3 regions of the Marinobacter sp. H13 genome follow, and region 3 is predicted to be linked to each of the others. Evidence: predicted binding sites of a transcription regulator. Region 3 holds the regulator's gene; each other region holds the start of a gene.
What was found. The regulator FliA, encoded in region 3, starts transcription of late flagellar genes. The targets are predictions, from matches to a motif close to CTAAAGTTTNNNNNNNNNNNGCCGNTAA.
Positions count from the first base shown of each region.

Region 1: AC5JQH_RS11595 (methyl-accepting chemotaxis protein) is a predicted target of FliA. The motif match lies at 1,619-1,646, and genes of this name have one in related genera.
Region 2: flgM (flagellar biosynthesis anti-sigma factor FlgM) is a predicted target of FliA. The motif match lies at 2,430-2,457, and genes of this name have one in related genera.

Region 1 is NZ_JCACRU010000001.1:2,518,355-2,524,747, forward strand. Features, by position in the region: gene AC5JQH_RS11595 (methyl-accepting chemotaxis protein) at 1-1,551, opposite strand, end outside; gene AC5JQH_RS11600 (hypothetical protein) at 1,825-2,439, shown strand; gene AC5JQH_RS11605 (hypothetical protein) at 2,436-2,687, opposite strand; gene AC5JQH_RS11610 (hypothetical protein) at 2,843-2,983, opposite strand; gene AC5JQH_RS11615 (sulfurtransferase TusA family protein) at 3,091-3,330, opposite strand; gene AC5JQH_RS11620 (hypothetical protein) at 3,323-3,448, opposite strand; gene AC5JQH_RS11625 (formate dehydrogenase subunit gamma) at 3,445-4,617, opposite strand; gene fdh3B (formate dehydrogenase FDH3 subunit beta) at 4,705-5,313, opposite strand; gene AC5JQH_RS11635 (formate dehydrogenase subunit alpha) at 5,329-6,393, opposite strand, start outside.
Region 2 is NZ_JCACRU010000001.1:4,334,209-4,340,601, forward strand. Features, by position in the region: gene AC5JQH_RS20215 (peptidylprolyl isomerase) at 1-550, opposite strand, end outside; gene AC5JQH_RS20220 (cyclic di-GMP-binding domain-containing protein, MshE-related) at 778-1,527, shown strand; gene AC5JQH_RS20225 (flagella synthesis protein FlgN) at 1,566-2,036, opposite strand; gene flgM (flagellar biosynthesis anti-sigma factor FlgM) at 2,044-2,370, opposite strand; gene flgA (flagellar basal body P-ring formation chaperone FlgA) at 2,544-3,245, opposite strand; gene AC5JQH_RS20240 (chemotaxis protein CheV) at 3,434-4,363, shown strand; gene AC5JQH_RS20245 (CheR family methyltransferase) at 4,401-5,228, shown strand; gene AC5JQH_RS20250 (MFS transporter) at 5,232-6,393, shown strand, end outside.
Region 3 is NZ_JCACRU010000001.1:543,224-549,616, forward strand. Features, by position in the region: gene AC5JQH_RS02540 (chemotaxis protein CheA) at 1-552, opposite strand, end outside; gene AC5JQH_RS02545 (protein phosphatase CheZ) at 569-1,354, opposite strand; gene cheY (chemotaxis response regulator CheY) at 1,375-1,758, opposite strand; gene AC5JQH_RS02555 (RNA polymerase sigma factor FliA) at 1,921-2,664, opposite strand; gene AC5JQH_RS02560 (MinD/ParA family protein) at 2,696-3,508, opposite strand; gene flhF (flagellar biosynthesis GTPase FlhF) at 3,577-4,884, opposite strand; gene flhA (flagellar biosynthesis protein FlhA) at 4,945-6,393, opposite strand, start outside.

The DNA of each region.
Region 1 (6,393 bases), 2.0 Mb from region 3:
GGCCAGGTTTCTGACTTCGTCTGACACCACCGCAAAACCTCTGCCGTGTTCTCCGGCTCGCGCTGCCTCAATCGCTGCATTAAGCGCCAGGAGATTAGTCTGTTCCGAAATGTTTTCTATGACGGAAAGAATATTGCCGATGTTATCCGATGCAGCTCTCAGCGAAGCACTGGTTTGCACTGAGCTCTGGTTGTTGTCGAGCTGGCTCTGTATTTTCGCCGTGGTTTTGGCAATGAGCGATTGGCCACTTTCGGCCAGACCATCCGCCTCTTTGGCAATGTTTTCAGCCCTGGAGGCGCTTTCGGCAACAGTTTGAGCGGTTGCTGTCATCTCATTCATGGCGGTTGCAACCTGCTCGGTCTCCTCGGTTTGTTGCGAGACGACGGTGGCGGAGTCTGATGCTATGCCCCTTAGACTCGACGAGGCCTCAAGCAGGCTTTCCGAGGATCTTTTGGTTTCTGAAATTGTAGTTTGTAACCGGTCTAGCAAGCGATCGAAGCCTTGGGCCATGACGTCCAATTCGCTCTTGCCGGTTGCATTGAACCTCACCGTCAGGTCGCCTTCGCCGCTGGCAATGTCGTTGATGGCATCGATCATTTTTTGGAGAGGTCGAGCCACAACCAGTTGTGCCAGGGCACTCAGGCAGCCGATCAGCACCAGTCCGCCGATCAGAATTGCCATGACCGTCTTGATGGTCTGATTGCGAACCATGGCTGCCACTTCGTCTTCCGAGTAGCCGGTGATAATCTGGTACCCCCAGGCATCGAACGCAGTACGTGCAAGGTTCCAGTCTTCCGGTTCAGATTCCAGCAGGTTTTGCAGTGGATCGGACTCAATGGAGCTGGAGTGCATGCGCAGTCGATTCTTGTCGTCCACCAGGGCGAGAAATCCTCTTTCCAGCAGGCTGGATGAGGTGATGGCCGCTTCAAGTTCTTCAAGGTCCGCTGAATAGCCCACATACCAGATGCCGATAATCTGGTTTGAGGCGTTACGGATAGGGCTGTAAGCGGTGAGGTAGGGATTGCCGAGAATATCGACCTGTCCGAAGTAGGCTTCGCCCCGGCTAATGGCCTGCCCGGCCGCGCCCGCCATATTCAGTTTGGTGCCGATGGCACGGGATCCATCGTCTTTCTTTACGTTTGTGGAAACCCTGACAAAGTCCTGTCCATCCCTGACGAATAGAGTGGCTGTGCCGTCCATGATCCCGGTTATGCCATCCACCAGGTCAAAGTTGTTGTTGATCATGGTGTCGCCGAGAAACAGTGCCGGAACGGGTTTGCCTGCGACCGGTTCGGTTCCCTGGATCCTGGCGGCTCCGAGTTGCTGGCCGCGTTCAATGAGCAGATTCAGCGAATTCTTCACCCGTTTTGACATGAGCTCGTCGGTGATGGAGAGCATTCCGGTGATCTCCTCGACAAGATCACTCTGCCTTTCAGCGACATCTGCCGTGATCGTTTTCTGCGTGTTTAAAGCGATCACAACGCTTGCGAGTATTGCGATGACCAGCAGAACAGCGGCAATCGAGACGATGAACAGTTTTCTGATAGACATGCTGATTCCCCAGAATCTATAAGCTTTACGGACTATTGGAGCACGCAAATTACTGCGATCTTTTTTTATATCGGCCGGGATCGATGCTTCCTTAATCATTATTGCGTCATTCGTGAATCATTCCAGAGATTACGACGCATATGTGCTGCCAAAAGAGCGGAAATGTCGCTCGGCAGGCACAGGCCTGGCTGCGGATTTGTAAAACCTTCTTGCAATCACCATATTTCTGCGTCCACGAAATGATCCACCGATGGGGCTCGAGCCTATCGTTCAATGGCCATTGCTGGACGACCCGTGCAAGAAGTGAAAACCGGAAAAGACCGAGGCAAAGAATTGGATTGTGAAAAAAAAGGCGCCTTCCTGGCTAGAAGGAAAAAGCATTCGACCCTGACCGCTGGGGTTTATTACCCGAAACCCGAAGCCATTGCGGCCGACTACTGGGGTGTCTTTGTTGATAATACGCCCTACATACTATTGGTGCCTGACGAAGATCGCAGTGCTCGCGAAAAGGCCGAGCGGCTGGCTGAATCAGCTAACTTCCGAACGTTGCTTGAAGCAACCCTGACAGCCTGTGAGCGGATTGAGGCGAAACCTGTTGATGGCCGCGCTGTGGATTGGGCCGAAAAGCTCACCGTGATCAGCGCCAGTCGCTCCGGAGACGTTGAGACGGGAACAAGAGAAATCGGCGAGATCAGGGCAATCCTGATGCCCGGTTGTCATCAGGCCGTGGCAGACACCCTGTGCATCGACGATACGCTGGCGACTGTGATCGATTCGAAATTTCCGCGAGTTTCGAATTTTGACGATCTTCCAGAACTTTCGGATCGAGACGTGAAATTGTCGCTGGGTAACCTGGAAGCCCGCAAGCATCCACGAGGTGGTCACTAGGGGCAGGTGCTCGCAGGGATTTCCGGAGTTTCCTGGAGGGGAATTGCGCAATCTTCCGGCAATGCGTCGGTCAGCTGCATCAGCAGATCTGTTGTGTGGCTCATCTGCTCGCTGAGTTGACTGTAATCAGTGCTCTGCTGATTCTCTGACTGCTGAGCGGCAAGCTGGTACTGCTTTTCGAGGATCAGGTCCTGCAGGAATCTTATTTGCCGGGCAGTCAGAATTACCGGTCGACTGTTGTCGCTCATTGTTTGGCCTTTTAGTCTGTATTAAATAGAAATGAGGGTAGGCTTACGGTGGTTTGCTTGCTATGGATCTGACGTTCCCGTGTTACATCAATGATCACGCTATTCCAGCATATGTCTCCGTTTTCACGCTGTTTGGGAGTGCCGGTACCACTCAGTCATTTCACAACACCGGATGCTGACTTGATCCGCCACTCGTGCCTCCAGAAGGTCATGGTTTCCGCAGCACCAGGAATCGACCGGGCCAGTCCCTCGACATTTTCAGGCATCATCATTTCCCACAGTGGGTCTGAAGTCATCGGAATTCCAATTATTAGGAGTCCTAATTTAAGATAGGGGGTTGGCGCCTGATTTTCCAAGAGGGCGTGGTGAAGTGTAGGAAAAGATTGACGATTTCGATGCCGTTTTATGCCAGGGAAATGCGGTAACGAGTGACGCCAGCTTCTTCTTCTCTGGTCCATTCAATCCGGTGGCCGGTGATATCACAGAGGGCCTGAAGGTCCTTTCGGCCGGTGGGGTCATCCGCCAGGAAATCGACCAGTGCCCCGCCGGGCAGGTCTTTGGTCCGTTTTTTGAAGCGCAGGATGGGGAGAGGACATACCAGACCGACGGCGTCGATCTGGTATACCTCGGACTGATCAGTCAAGGCGAACGCTCTCTGCGCTGGTTTGTTCCGCCGACGACCAGCCAAATTGGTTCAGCACCATTGGTGCAGCCGTGGCAATGAGCAGGGCCGCGATAAAAGCCGAAATCATTACCTTCACGACGAACCTCCTTTGCCTTGTTTGGCTTCAACCTCAGCGACCCACAGATCGTGGTGTTGACGAGCCCATTCGAGATCAACCTGGCCGTTACCCATAGCGTCGAAGGCACCTTCCATGCCGACCGAGCCGATGTAGATGTGGGCAATGATGGCCAGCATCATCACGAACGCCACGATAGAGTGCCAGATGTTGGCATACTGCATCTCTTCGTGCGGCGTCAGCACTGTCGGCAAATCCGTTCCCAAAACAGTGTTCACGACGCCAAACGTCTTGGCAAACATTGGAATTTCAAACGGAAACAACAATGACAGGCCCGACAACGAGACTGAAAAACCCAGCAACATCACGGTCCAGAAAACAATTTTCTGACCGGCGTTGAACTTCCTCGCTGACGGATGGGCGTTGGTGAAGATGCCGCCGCCCACTTTGAGCCACTGCCAATCGAGCTTGTTGGGGATGTTGTGCGCCACCCACATGAAGAAGGTCATCACCAGCCCCAACATAAAGGCCCACGCAATGTTGTTGTGAAGCCATTTGGAGCCGGCAGCCAGAGTGGCAAAGGCCTCGGGCCCCATAACCGGAATGAGGAAACTGCGACCCATCAAGGTGATTAACCCCGTTATAGCTAATGCGACAAACGAGCCCGCCAACAGCCAGTGACCAAATCGTTCGATGGCTTTGAATCGTTCAACCGTGGTGCCCGCAGGGCCGCCTGTGATTTTGATTCTTCCGCGCACAAAATAGAACACTGCCAGTAGCGCAATGATAGCCAGGATTGCACTGCCACCGTAAGTGATGACCGGCCCCTCTCGTAACTTGTACCAGGGTATGCCTCCGTCCTGGATCAGGACGTCAGCGGCAGGCCCCCGGGCCTGGGTACTGGGGTCAATCTTGTTGTATCGAATGGCACGATAGATGTCGGAATCCGAGCGCCCTCCCAGGGTGCCGAGTCGACCACTGATCGGTGCCGCATTGGCAGGATTACCCAGGTTTTCCGAGCGAAAAGACTCGTCAATTTCCAACTGTTTTTGACGAGCCAGGATGTCTTCCAGGGTTTGAGCACCCCCGGTAGACGTGCGATCAACTGCGGGGGCCTCTTGCGCCCAGACAGGATTAAACACCAGTGTCGCCAGTGCAAGGACGACAGCACCTAACAACTTACGCTTCATGCGAGCACCCCAAAAGAATCAAGAAGAAGAGTTCGTTGCCGCCATGAGTTTTGCGGGGCCCGGGGGGCCCCGAAACTCATGGCGGGCTTAAGGGACCTTCTTCCCATAGGCCGTGCCCCATCCCCAGGCGCCGGAACCGAAACCACGGCTCACCACACGCTGGCGATAGATGTCTGCCACCTCGCTGCCATCACCGGCCAGCAGCGCTTTGGTCGAGCACATTTCGGCACAGATTGGCAGCTTGCCCTCGGCAATGCGGTTGCGGCCGTACTTGGTGAACTCAGCTGTTGAATTGTCTTCTTCAGGGCCGCCTGCACAGAACGTGCATTTGTCCATCTTGCCCCGGCTGCCAAAGTTGCCCGCCTGGGGGAACTGAGGCGCACCGAAGGGGCAGGCATAAAAACAATACCCACAACCAATACACAGATCCTTGGAGTGCAACACGATACCGTCTTCGGTCTGGTAGAAGACATCCACAGGGCAAACGGCCATACAAGGCGCGTCTGAACAGTGCATGCAAGCTACCGAGATCGAGCGTTCGCCAGGCTTACCATCTCCGATGGTCACCACGCGCCGGCGGTTGATACCCCAGGGGACTTCATTCTCATTCTTACAGGCCGTTACGCAAGCATTACATTCGATGCAGCGTTCGGCATCGACCAGGAATTTTGCGCGTGCTTTTCCCTCAAGTGCCATGATTTAAACCTCTTGTTATGCCGGCATAATCGAACACAGGGTGGCTTTGGTCTCTTGCATCTGCGTGACCGAGTCATACCCGTATGTTTGAACCGTGTTGGTGGATTCGCCCAGAACGATGGGGTCTGCGCCCTTGGGATACTTGTCCCTCAGGTCCTTGCCTTGATAGTGCCCGCCAAAGTGGAATGGCATGAAGGCCACCCCCTCTCCGACACGTTCGGTCACCATGGCCTTGACCTTGATCCGCGCGCCTTCGGGGCCGGAAACCCAGACATCATTGCCGTCACGGATGTTCAGGTTGTTGGCATCGCGTGGGTTAACCTCGATGAACATTTCCTGTTGCAATTCAGCCAGCCAGGGGTTTGAGCGAGTCTCATCACCACCACCCTCATATTCGACCAGACGGCCGGAGGTAAGGATGATCGGGAACTCCTTGCTGAAGTCGTTCTTCTGAATGGACTCGTACAGGGTAGGCACCCGCCAGAAAGTCTTGTCTTCGTATGTCGGGTAATCCTTAACCAAATCACGACGGTTGGTATATAGCGGTTCGCGATGCAGCGGTATCGGATCCGGGAAGTTCCAGACCACGGTGCGGGCCTTGGCATTACCGAAAGGTGCGCACTCGTGCTTGATTGCCACACGTTGAATGCCGCCAGACAGATCTGTCTTCCAGTTGGTTTCCGGGCCGGCCACGGCTTCAATACTGGCCCGCTCCTCAGCCGTCAGATCGCCATCCCAGCCCAGATCCATTAGCATCTGCATGGTGAATTCCGGGTAGCCGTCCTTGATCTCGGAGTTCTTCGAGTAGACGCCATCTGCCAACAGGCTTTCGCCATCACGCTCGACTCCGAAGCGGGCCCGGAACGTCAGGCCGCCTTCGGAAACCGGCAACGACATGTCGTACAGGTTGGCAGTGCCCGGATGGTTCATCTCCGGTGTGCCCCATGAAGGCCACGGTAAGCCGTAGAAATCACCATCACAAGGTCCACCGACTGCACGCAGCGTAGTCTTGTCGAAGTGGTGCTGATATTTCATGTGCTTCTTGAGGCGCTCAGGGGACTGGCCGGTGTAGCCAATGGT
Region 2 (6,393 bases), 3.8 Mb from region 3:
CCATCCCCTGTTTCCGGGTGGTCTGTTTGCGGGCAATGGCATCGACAACGCCCATGCCCTCGGTCACCTTGCCAAAAACCGCATAACCCGGGCCGCGAACTCCGGCGTTCAGGAACCCGTTGTCGGAAAGGTTGATAAAGAACTGGGACGTGGCGGAATCAGGCGCACTGGTGCGAGCCATCGCAATGGTTCCACGAAGGTTCGGCAGTGTCTCTTTCGCTTCATTGCGGATAGGGGCCCGAGTGGACTTGCGGGAGAGATCCCGGGTGAAACCGCCGCCCTGGATCATGAACCCGGGTATAACCCGATGGAAGATGGTGCCGTCGAAAAAACCGTCTTCGGCGTACTGCAGGAAATTGTCGACCGTTTCGGGCGCAACATCCGGGCGAAGCTGAAGCTCGATAGCGCCTTCACTGGTCACCATGCGGACCTTCGGAAGAGGATCACTGGCCAGTTGCTCATTGGTTTGCGCCTGCACCGCGGCAGTCGGCATGAGCAGGGCGAGTGCCATAAGCAATACGGGTGTCACAGTTTTCAGGGGTTTTACCATGTTTGTCATTTGCAGCCGTTCTCCGTGTTATTAGCAGGTGTGTTTCCTGCGACAATTCGGCGAATTCTGTTATCAGGTGCCAGATCTTACCAGATGGTGATGGTAAAACGGGCACTGCATCCACGCACATTGTTGTGTGATCGGCTAACCTTCCCGATATCGGAAGTCATGGATCACACTGGCCGGGCCGGGTTGTACGGTTTTCACTGTTTAAAAGGAGACACTGGGTGAGAATCCGTCAGGGATTTGAAGAGAAATCACGCCTCGGGCGATTGCTTATCAATCGTGGGTATCTGTCTGAGGGGCAGGTTAACGAAGGCCTCAGGCTTCAGCGCGAATCGGGACAGCGCCTGGGTGAGGTATTTATCCAGGCGGGCTGGATCAGCGAGAAGGAGCTGCACCGTGTCCTCAAGCACCAGTCCCGCTATCGCAACGCTGCCGCCCTGGTAACAGCGGTCACGCTGCCATTCCAGCCCCTGGTAACCTTTGCGGCCAGCAATTCGGCCGAGGCGTCACAGGCAATACTGGAAGCCGGCGAACTTTATGACAGAGGCAATCTTGCCCCCATGAGCGAAGCCGAGCTGGCGGCGATTTCCGGTCAGGGCGATCCGACCTTGCTGCAGCGCATTGGTATTGTCAGCAAGATGGCGGAGAACCCCGCAGGAAATGGGGAGCAGGGCTCCGAGGCATCCGCAGATGTTATTGAAGGTCTCAAGCTTTCCGCCAATATCTTCGTGCCGGTTCTGAACTTCCTGGATTCAGATCTCAGCATTTCCGGTGTGCATTATCGTGAAGGGGAGCCACGTTATCGGGTAAGAGAAGATGGCGCCCTGATGCTGGCGTTCCCTGAGCGCATCGAGGAAATTCGGATGGACAATATACGGGTTACGGGAGGCCAGGGAGCTTCAATGGGCAACGTGAGCATTCACGACATCCGGTTTCATCCCGACTCCCAGATGACCATCTACACCCGATGAAGTGGAAAGCATGGCTCGGCAGAGCCATGCGTCCGGGCTCAGGCGCTGGCGAGCACCGTGCTGCTTGATACCGTGGTCTGCTGACCCTGTGCACCGTACAGCTTTTGCTGGCCGGTGGCGCCGCGGAAAATATCTGTGAGCCTCGACAAACGCTTTTGCAAGTGGCTGATTACGCGACCGTTGGTCTGGTTCAGCGTCTGACAGGTTCGCAGCTTCTGGTCCGCTTCCTGCCAGAGTTCGAAGAGATCCGAGAATCCGGCGCTGCGAATAAAGCGGGAAGGCTCGCCACTTTCGGGGCGATATCCCATTTGTACGAGCGTTCGGATTTTCTGTTTGGCGCGTTCGCGGACTGCACCGAGGAGATCGTTCTTCTCTCTGGTCAGGGCGTCCAGCTGGCGGAGGTCGGAATTCGCAAGGCAGGTCTTTTCCTTGCCGAGAACGTCAGCCAGTGTTTCAAGCTGGCTGATATCCTGGGAAAGAAGGGTCTTCAAATCATCAATTGCGGCCATGGTCTACTCACCCGAAAATGCTTTCATCCATCTCAAGCATTTTCTGGGCCAGCTTCTCGGCGTCAATCTTGTACGTGCCATTTTCGAGGGCGGAACGGATCTGCTCGATGCGGTCGTCATCCATTTCCGGATAATCGCCCAGCTTTTGTTCGAGCTGCTTCAGATTCTTTGCCTGATTGCTCAGGCTGACGTTCTCACCACGGGCCCCCTGGGCCTGTGTCTTCGCCTGTTCGTTGGATGCCGGCTGGGTATTCTGTGCGCCGGAGCTTTTGTCGGCCGTGGTTCTCTGGGTGTTGACCTGGCCGGGGCCAATTCCATTTAAGTCAACTGACATATCTGTACCTGCTTGCCTGTCGCGCCACGAATGCGGCGCTTACTCGAGTTTATGTCTTCTTAACGGCGGCGCCGCGAAAACCTTTAGTACTTTTAGCACTTTTTTTCATCTGCTTTTACGACCGGTTTTGCGGCATTCACTTGCCGCTCCGGCAAGCCTCTGCCGCACGCGGCTCACATCGGAATCTCCACGTGGCCCGGCGCGACAACGCTGGCTCTTATCGTGCGCGATGAGCGCAGATTCTCAACCAGAACCTGTTCGCCAACGCTGGCGCTTGCCAGGGCTTTGCCCCGGGAACGTACTGAAAATCCACCGGTTTTGGCGGTGATGATAACATGATCGCCTCGTTCGACCGCATTCGGGGCCGAAAGCATGTCTGGTGTAACGAGCGATCCGGCATTCACTGCGCGCCGCACTTCCATGCCAATCGCCTGCTTCGAGTCGGTAATCACGCCCCGTCTGGATGAATTGATTTCAACAGACTGCTTCGCAAGCAGCCCTTCGGTTATTCGCTCTCCACGTGTGAGTGGCCTCGCTGCCACCAGGGCTGGCCCATGGATAGAGACTGAAGCGGTAACAAACATTCGCCATGGGCGGGTTCCTTCGCAGGCTACCTGCAACGACGGGCTGGTGCTTTTCCATGGATCCCCGCTGAACTCTACACTCAAAGGCTTTTCGCACTCGGCGAGAGCGAGGCGGCTGTCGATGGAACCGGGTTCGAAGGAAACGGTGTAGCCATGCTCGGCCTGTTCAGACGCAAAGCTGTCCAGAAACGCCAGGGTTGCTTTCTGAATCTGTTCAGCCGTCGTTCCAGCAAGGAGCGGCGTGCTCAGGCCAGACATTAGCAGTAGTAGGGCGAAATTCGTGATGCGCATACGTATCAGTTTGTCCTATGCTGTCAACAACAGGGCAGAAAAGCCCGAATCAGGCTAAGGATTCGGTAAAAGTGGCCGTTAAATGGGCTGACCCAGCCCTGATATGACGGGTTTCCGTCGATCAGGCTATTATTCAGTGAACAGCAAGATATATGCCGTTGTAATTCCGGCAAGCCAGGAGAATCGAAATGGCAGGGGTTTTGGACAGTGTCAACCAGCGCACTCAGATGGTCGGAAAGAACCGCCTAGAGCTGCTTCTTTTCCGTCTCAGGGGGCGCCAGATCTACGGGATCAACGTGTTCAAGGTGAAAGAGGTGCTGCAGTGTCCGAAGCTGTTCTCCCTGCCCAACAGCCGGCCGGTTGTTCGAGGCGTAGCCCATAGCCGGGGTGAGACTATCCCCATTATCGATCTGAGCATGGCAATCGGTCTGCCCGGTATCCCGCAAGAAGAGCTCTCCACCAGTTTCGTCATCATCACTGAATACAATCGCAAAACGCAGGGTTTCCTGGTGAGCGGCGTCGAGCGAATCATGAACATGAACTGGGAAGAAATCCTGCCTCCACCCAAAGGGGCCGGCAAGGATGTCTATCTTACCGCTGTCACGAAAATTGATGATAAGCTTATCGAAATCATTGATGTAGAGAAGATTCTTTCAGAAGTTTCTCCGCTTGGGGAGGACGTAACCGAAGCCGTTCTGAGTAAGAGCGCGGATAGGGTACCGGGGCATCTGCCCGTGCTGGTGGTCGATGATTCATCCGTGGCCCGGCGCCAGATACAGCGGTGTCTCACCGCAATTGGCATGGAAGTGGTGCTGAAAAACGACGGCAAGCAGGCTATTGAACATCTGAAGGAAATCACTGCGGATGGTTCCCGGGCCAAGGATCACTTCTCCCTGATCATCTCGGACGTGGAGATGCCTGAAATGGATGGCTACACCCTCGTCACCAAGGTGAAAGAGGACCCGGCGCTTTCGGATATGTTTGTTATGCTTCACACCTCACTCAGCGGTGTGTTCAACCAGGCCATGGTAAAGAAGGTCGGGGCCGACGACTTTATGGCAAAGTTCAGTCCGGACGAGCTGGCAGAGCGGGTGATGGAAATCATCGACCAGGGTTGATGGAGCCGCTCAAAGATTCACTCAGAACAGAGACCCAATGAAAGCGGAAATAACGCCACAGGAATATGAAGCCTTCAAATCGTTCCTGCAGGATGCCTGTGGGATTTTACTGGGCGATAATAAACAGTACCTGGTCAAAAGCCGGTTGCGCAGGATTCTTGAAGAGAACAGCCTGAATACCCTGGGTGAACTGCTCGAGCGCCTTAAGCGCCCCGGGCGGGGCGGTCTGAAAGAGACTGTCATCGATGCGATGACAACCAATGAAACCCTGTGGTTCCGTGACAATCACCCTTTCCGGATTCTTCAGGAGAAACTGCTTCCCGAATTCGCAGAGCGCAACTCGATGCAGCCTTTGCGTATCTGGTCTGCGGCCTGCTCAACCGGCCAGGAGCCGTATTCGATTGCCATGATCGTCGAGGAGTTTCGGCGGGCGAGGCCCGGGAAGCTGCGGGATGTAAAGATCACCGCGACGGATATCTCCAAAAGCGTTCTTGATGTGGCTCGCAAGGGCGAGTATGAAATGCTTGCCATTGGTCGGGGGCTCTCGCCAGAGCGCCAGAAGCAGTTTTTCACGCCGTCCCTGAACGGTGGCTGGCAGATCAAACCCCAGATCAAGAGCATGGTGGAGTTCAAGGAGTTGAACCTGCTTGAGCGTTATATGCTGGGCAAGTTCGATATTGTGATGTGCCGGAACGTTCTGATCTATTTTTCGGCGGACCTGAAAAAGGACATTCTCACCCGGATGCACGCCACCCTGAACCCGGGCGGCTACCTGGTTCTTGGTGCCTCGGAATCGCTCAACGGCTTGCCCCATCTCTATGAGATGGTTCAGTGCCACCCCGGAATCATCTACAGGAAAAAATAATCCATGCCCCTCAATGTCTGGGTCCTGGTTGCCGCTCAGGCGCTGGCCATGTGCACAGCGCCTTTTATCGTTTTTATAGGCAGCATTCAGGGCAGAATGCTCGCCCCGGCGCCCGAGTACGCAACACTTCCCGTCGGGCTGGTGGTCGTAGGCACCGTTCTGGCTATCAAACCGGCAACCTGGTTAATGGAGCGCATTGGGCGCAAGCGCGTGATGCTGCTGGGTGCCATCATGGGCATTGTTGCAGGTCTTATGGGAGGCCTGGCGTCCTGGACTGGTCTGTTTTCCCTTCTTTGTCTTGCGGCCGTGGTCGGTGGTACCGGGCTTGCGGTGGTTCACCAATATCGGTTTGCGGCCATGGAATCCGTGGCGCCGGGTATGGCGGGTTCTGCTGCCGCTCGCGTGTTGCTGGGTGGTCTGGTCGCAGCCTGGCTCGGGCCGGAAGTTGCGGGTCTGGGTAGCGGCGCGGCGGAGCAATACCCGTTTCTGGTCAGCTGGATCGCGCTGGCGGCCGTCCAGGGTGCGGCTTTGCTGATCCTTGCTATCGGTTACCGGGCAGGGGCCGAGCGCGTCCAGGAATCCCGGCCGGGAGGAGGCCGCCCCCTACGGGAGATTATGGCGAACCCTTTGATCTGGGCGGCCATGAGTGCCGCGGCCATTGGCTATGCGGTGATGAGTTTCATCATGACGGCGACGCCGCTGAGCATGACCGAAATGGCCGGCCATGACCTCGACGATGCCAAGCGGGTGATCCAGCTCCACATAATGGCCATGTATCTTCCGTCGCTGATCAGCGGTTGGCTGACACGCGTGGTAGGCATTCCCCTGATGATGGCAGCGGGCCTGCTGGCCTATCTGGGCTGTATTGCCCTTGCCGCGAGTGGTGTCAGCTTCCACCACTATCTGTCAGCGCTGTTGTTGCTCGGCGTTGGCTGGAATTTCCTGTTCGTTGGTGGCACAACGCTGCTGCCCCGGGGGTATCGGGATGCCGAACGCTTCCGCGTCCAGGGCCTGAACGACATAATGGTTTTTGGCTCCCAGGCGACCGCGGCGCTGTCTGCCGGCGCAATTCTGAGCTGGCTGGGCTGGGGCGGTCTGGTCATGGTTGCCGTACCCTTCCTGATACTTCACGGGTTATTGATGACTTTGTGGCTGTTGCGCGAAC
Region 3 (6,393 bases):
GGCCGATCCGGCGCTCGAAGCCGAGGAAACCTCCGCTGATTTCTCGTCCTGCAGTGCGTCCAGAAGCTGTTCGAACTCGTCGTCGGTGATGTCGCCACCGTCTTCTGCCGGTTCGCTCTCTTCCTGCTCAGGTTGAGCGGCAGCGGCCGGTGCCCCCTCGCCCTCAGGCTGGGCCAGGGCATCCAGACGGGCAATAAGTTCGTCCGGAGCCGGTGTCAGCTCCTCATGATTGCGGACCTGCTCAAACATGGCATTGACGTAGTCGAGTGCTTCTAGAACCACGTCCATCAGTTCGGAATCCACCTTGCGCTTGTGATTACGCAAGATGTCGAAAACGTTTTCCGCGGAATGGCAGCAGTTCACCAGCGCTTCAAGCTGAAGGAAGCCGGCTCCGCCTTTCACGGTATGGAAACCACGGAAGATGGCGTTGAGCAGATCACTGTCGTCAGGATGTCGCTCAAGATCTACCAACTGCTCTGACAGCTTTTCGAGGATCTCGCCGGCTTCTACGAGGAAGTCCTGCAAAATCTCTTCATCAGCATCAAACGCCATGCGTTACCCTCATTATTCAGAAACCGAGACTGGACAACAGGTCGTCTACGTCGTCCTGCCCCGAAACTACATCTTCACGCTCATCGGCCTTGATCTGGGGCCCGACGCCCTTCTCTGCAGACTCTTCTTTTTCTTCAATCTGGTGCACCGTGCCCGTGAGCTGGTCCACATGACTGGCCATCACCACCAGGCTGAGCATCTGCTCCTCAACCTCTTTCACAAGGGCGGTGACCTTCTGGATGACCTGACCTGTCAGATCCTGATAATCCTGAGCCAGCAGGATTTCCGACAGGTTGCTGTACATGGTGTCGGCATCGGTTGCCATGCTGACAAAAAAGCGATCAATCCGGCCGTACAGCTCGCGAAACTCAGCCGGCTGCATTTCCCGGCGACGCAGGCGCTGCCACTCATCACGCAACGCGGCGGCCTCGTCTCTGAGGGCATTGGCCACCGGCATGGTTTCCTCAACCAGGTCCATGGTCCGGTTGGCTGCTTCACCGGTCATCTGCACAACGTATTCGAGACGATCAGAGGCATCTGTCATCTTTGACAGTGCTTCCTGTTGCTCGGCGTTACGGGGATCAATCTGGAAGTTCCGGATTGCTTCGTGCAGGCTCCGCGTCAGCCGCCCTACCTCACGGTACAGACCCTGATCCCTGACTTCGCTGAGTTCATTGATCAGGGTCATGGCTTTGGCATAATCACCCGCATCAACACTCTCGGCCAGTTCCGCTGCCTGCCGCTGGAGCTTTTCCGTCACCTCCGGTTCAAGGCCCCGATGGTTCTTTTTGCTATCGCTCATGAGAGCCATCCGACCTCTGGTTACTGGATTCTTTCAAAGATTTTCTCAATCTTTTCCTTGAGCACGGCAGCGGTGAACGGCTTGACCACATACCCGTTTACGCCTGCCTGGGCAGCGGCAACGATCTGGTCGCGCTTGGCCTCAGCAGTTACCATCAATACCGGCAGGGTTTTCAGATTCTCGTCCGCCCGAACGGCCTTGAGCAGGTCGAAGCCTGACATGCCAGGCATGTTCCAGTCGGTCACCAGAAAATCGTATTTGCCGCTTTTGAGCATTGGCAGTGCCGTGTTGCCGTCGTCAGCTTCATCGGTGTTGGTGAAGCCAAGATCACGCAGCAGGTTCTTGATGATCCGTCGCATTGTGGAGAAGTCGTCCACAATGAGGATTTTCATGTTTTTGTCCAATGGGACCTCCAGTTAGTAACACCCGGAATTCGTTTGACCTTTGCGTTCAAAGTCTAGCAGGCCGCTGTTTTAACCGCTTATTGTCGGACCTTTGCTTCGGTTGTAAAGCATCGGTTACCAAAAACTACAGACTACCTCGTTGGCGACACAGACTGAACGCGGTCAGTTGTCCGATTCCTGACGCCAATCCGAGAGCCGTCCCCGAAGGCGCAGGGCTGCCTGGCTGTGAATCTGGCTTACCCTGCTCTCACTGACGCCGAGCACCGCGCCAATCTCCTTGAGGTTCAGTTCTTCCTGGTAGTAAAGGCTCAACACCAGCTTTTCCCGCTCCGGCAGGTCTTCAATCGCCTCAGCGAGGCTCCGCCGGAAGGCATCGGAGGACAACCCCTCAAGGGGATTATCCTGCGTCTCTGTCTGTTCTATCGGCAGCTCTCCGGATTCATTGAGCTCGTCGAGGCTAAAAAGTCGACCGCTGTTGGAACCGGAAAGGTAGGAGTGGTATTCGGGCAGCCCCATACCCAGCTCTTCGGCCACTTCCTGGTCGTGGGCTTCGCGGCCAAGTCTATCTTCAACGGCCTTGATGGCCTGGGAAATGCGACGGGCGTTGCGATGCACGGAACGGGGGACCCAGTCACCCTTGCGGATTTCGTCCACCATGGCGCCGCGAATACGGATACCGGCGTAAGTCTCGAAGGTAGCACCTTTGGTAGAACTGTAACGCTGGGCGGCCTCGAGCAGACCGATCATGCCGGCCTGCATCAGGTCTTCAAGCTGGACGGACGCCGGCAGGCGAGCCATCAGGTGAAGGGCAATTTTCTTGACCAGCGGCGCGTGCTGCTCAATGAGCTGAGCCGGCTTCTGCGCACTTGACTGGTTATAGATTCCGAGGTTTTTCGCCAATGTCATGTATCCGGTTTTTTGTTTGACTGGATCCGATTCAGACTTCGACGAGCCGCTCCACAAAAAATTCCAGATGCCCACGGGGCGAGGACGGCAACGGCCAGCTATCTACCTTGTCCGCCAGCGCCTTGATGGCCAGTGAAGCTTTCGCCCTGGGATAGGCGTCCAGCACCGCACGCTGCCGCTGAACCGCTTTCTTCACGGCCTCATCGTAGGGAACTATTCCTACGTATTGTAGTGCCACATCGAGGAAGCGCTCGGTGACCCGGGTCAGTTTTTCAAACAGATGCCGGCCTTCCTGCTCATTCCGAACCTGATTGGCAAGAATACGGAAGCGGTTGGTTCCATAATCACGGTTCATCAGCTTGATCAGGGCATAGGCATCGGTGATCGAGGTCGGCTCGTCGCAGACAACCAGCAGCAGCTCCTGAGACGCTCTCAGAAAACTGACCACTGACTCGGAAATCCCGGCGGCGGTATCAACGATCAGGACATCGATCTGATCACCCAGTTCGCTGAACGCATTAATCAGCCCGGCATGTTCCATGGGGCTGAGCTGGGTCATTCGTTGGGTACCGGAAGAGGCGGGGACAATCTTGATGCCACCGGGTCCATTCACCAGAACGTCCTTCAGATCACAATCGCCGGCCAGAACATCCTGGAGGTTGCGATTGGCAGTGATGCCCAGCAAGACGTCGATATTGGCCAGCCCCAGATCGGCGTCGAGCAGCACCACTCTCAGGCCTTTCTGCGCCAGGGCAATTCCGAGGTTCACCGACACGTTACTCTTGCCGACACCACCCTTTCCGCCGGAAACTGCAATCACCTGTACCGGATGTGCTCTGCTCATACTGTTTTTGGTCTCTCGCCACGTTTCGCCGGCTTTGTCTCCGACGCCTGCTGTCAATCTGTCCGGTCTCAGGCGTGCTCTTTCAGGCCCTCTGCGACCGCTTGCTGTTGCTGGAGTGTTTTCAGCCGATCCACGGCCAACCGCACCAGCGGAACGGCTTCTGCGTGGTGCAGGTCTTCAGGAATCTTCTGGCCGTCTGTGTAATAGGCTACCGGCAGACCGGTTTCCATCACAAACCCGAGAGACTCGCCCAGCGTCAGGGCCTCGTCGATTTTGGTCATCACACAGCCCGCAAGATTTGCCATCTTATAGCAATGCCACACGGATTTCATGATGCGAGGCTGACTGGTTGCCGAGACCACCAGATGGGTTTTGATATTGTGATGGCTGCGAGCCAGTTCGGCCAGCTGTTCCTGATAGCCTTTGTCCGCACTGGTCAGTCCGGCGGTATCAATCAGCACCAGATGACGGTCTGACAGCTCGTCCAGAATATCGTCCAGACTGTGGCTCTCATCCACGACCCGAACCGGCACATTCAGGATCCGACCGAACACGAATAACTGCTCGTGCGCCGCCACCCGATAGCGATCCGTGGTCACCAGTGCCACCGAGTCGGAACCGTGTTTGAGCACGTAGCGCGCGGCCAGCTTGCCAATGGTGGTGGTTTTCCCGGACCCTGTCGGACCCACCAACGCGTAGGCGCCACCCTCATCCAGCCACTCCATGCGGGAGGTCCGAACCCCGGTACACAGCATTTTCAGGGACTGCTTCCAACCGTCTTCCAGGCGCCCCGCCTTGTGACGACGGGAAATTGACCCCGCCAGATCACTGCCGAGGCCGAACTCCTGCAAGCGCTCGGCAAGCCTCTGCTGCACGGCGGTGGTCGCAGAAACCTCCGGCTCCTGTTGCGGCCGATGGCCCTGCATCATGTCTTTGAGCGAGCTGATCTCGGCCCGCATCTGCGCCAGCTCATCAGAATAGGCTTCCCTCGGCGCCTGTGGCAGAAGTTCAATATCACCAAAACCACCGCTCACCTCTTCCTGAATGGCAGCGAACGAACCGGCGTAGCTCGCGCCCTGCGATGCCCGCTTTTCCCGTACTTCACGGATGCGGTCCCGGGACCGGCTCAGCTCGTCCTCAAGACGCCTGTGCTGGTCGGCCTGCATCTCGGCCAAGCGGGACCCGTTGGTGGCTTCTTCTGCCTGGTTGCCCAGTCGCTGGCGCGCCATATTCTCGTCATAATCCAGCGCCGTCACAATTTCGACACCGCCGTCGACCCGACGATTGGAAAGGATCACGGCGTCCGGCCCCATCTGTTCACTGACCTGCTTGAGCGCCTCGGCCATGGTCTGAGCAAAAAACCGTTTTACTTTCATGATGCCTCTTCCTCCACCGGCAACGCCGTGCCGGCGCTGTCCGCTCTGTCATCCGCGCCGTTACTGGCCAACGGACGCCACGATCGTAATCTGTTTGTTATCCGGAATTTCCTGGTACGAGAGCACATGGAGCCGCTCTACCCCGTAGCTGGCGAACTTCGCCAGCACCGGCCTCAGGGGCCCGGACACCAGCAGAATGGCTGGCTTGCCGAGCATCTCCTGACGCTGGACGCTCTCCTGAAGCGAGCGCTGGAGTTTTTCAACCATATTCGGCTCCAGAACCAGGCCAATATCTTCCTGTCCGCCGGATTGTTGACTCTGCTGAACAGACTTTAGCAATAACTGTTCCAGATCCGGATCCAGGGTGATCACCGGTATCTCTGATTCGTTGCCGCAGATACTCTGGACAATCATCCGGCGCAGGGACTGCCGCGCAACGGTGGTCAACAGCTTCGGATCCTGACTCTTCGGATGCACGTTCACGATGGCCTCGGCAATGGACCGCATGTCTCGGATCGGCACTTCTTCCTTCAGGAGGTTCTGCAGCACTTTCAGCAGCAGACTGATGGATACGGTGGTGGGTACCAGTTCCTCGGCCAGCTTCGGAGAAATCTTTTCAAGCTGATCCAGCCATTTCTGGACTTCCTCATGGCCCAGCAGCTCGTGGGCGTGTTTCTGCAGTACCTGGTTAAGGTGGGTCGCGACCACCGTACTGGCATCGACCACGGTATAGCCGAGCGTCTGGGCCTGCTCTTTCTTGTCTGGCTCAATCCAGCTGGCGTCCAGACCGAACGCCGGATCCTTGCCTTCAATGCCTTCTATCTTTCCGAATACCTGACCGGGGTCGATGGCCAGTTCGCGGTCCGGATGGATTTCCGCTTCGGCAATCGTCACGCCCATCAGGGTGATGCGGTAGACGTTGGGCATAAGATCGAGGTTGTCTCGAATGTGGACCGAGGGCATCAGGAAGCCGAGATCCTGGGACAGCTTTTTACGAACGCCCTTGATACGACTGAGCAACTGGCCACCCTGTGACTTGTCCACCAGCGGGATCAACCGGTAACCCACTTCCAGACCGACAATATCGACAGTGGACACATCGTCCCAGCCCAGCTCCTTGGTCTCTCCGGGGGCCGGTAATTGACGCCCCTGATCGCCGCCAGCGTCACCGCCTGGAGGCAGATCACGACCCGCCGGCCGTGGAGCCGCCCCGCCCGCGCCCCTAGTCGGGAATGCGCCATCTTCTTCGACGGTCTGTCGCTGGTGCTTCCAGATATACCAGGCAGCGCCGGCGGCCAGTGCACCCAGACCCAGGAAGGCCACGTGGGGCATGCCGGGAATCAGACCGAGAATGATCAGGATAGCGGCGGCAATGGACAGCGCCTTGGGCGCGCTGAACATTTGCTGGAGGATCTGGCCGCCCATATCCTGGCTGGAGGTAACCCGCGTTACCATGATTGCAGCAGACGTGGACAGCAGCAGCGAGGGAATCTGTGCCACCAGGCCGTC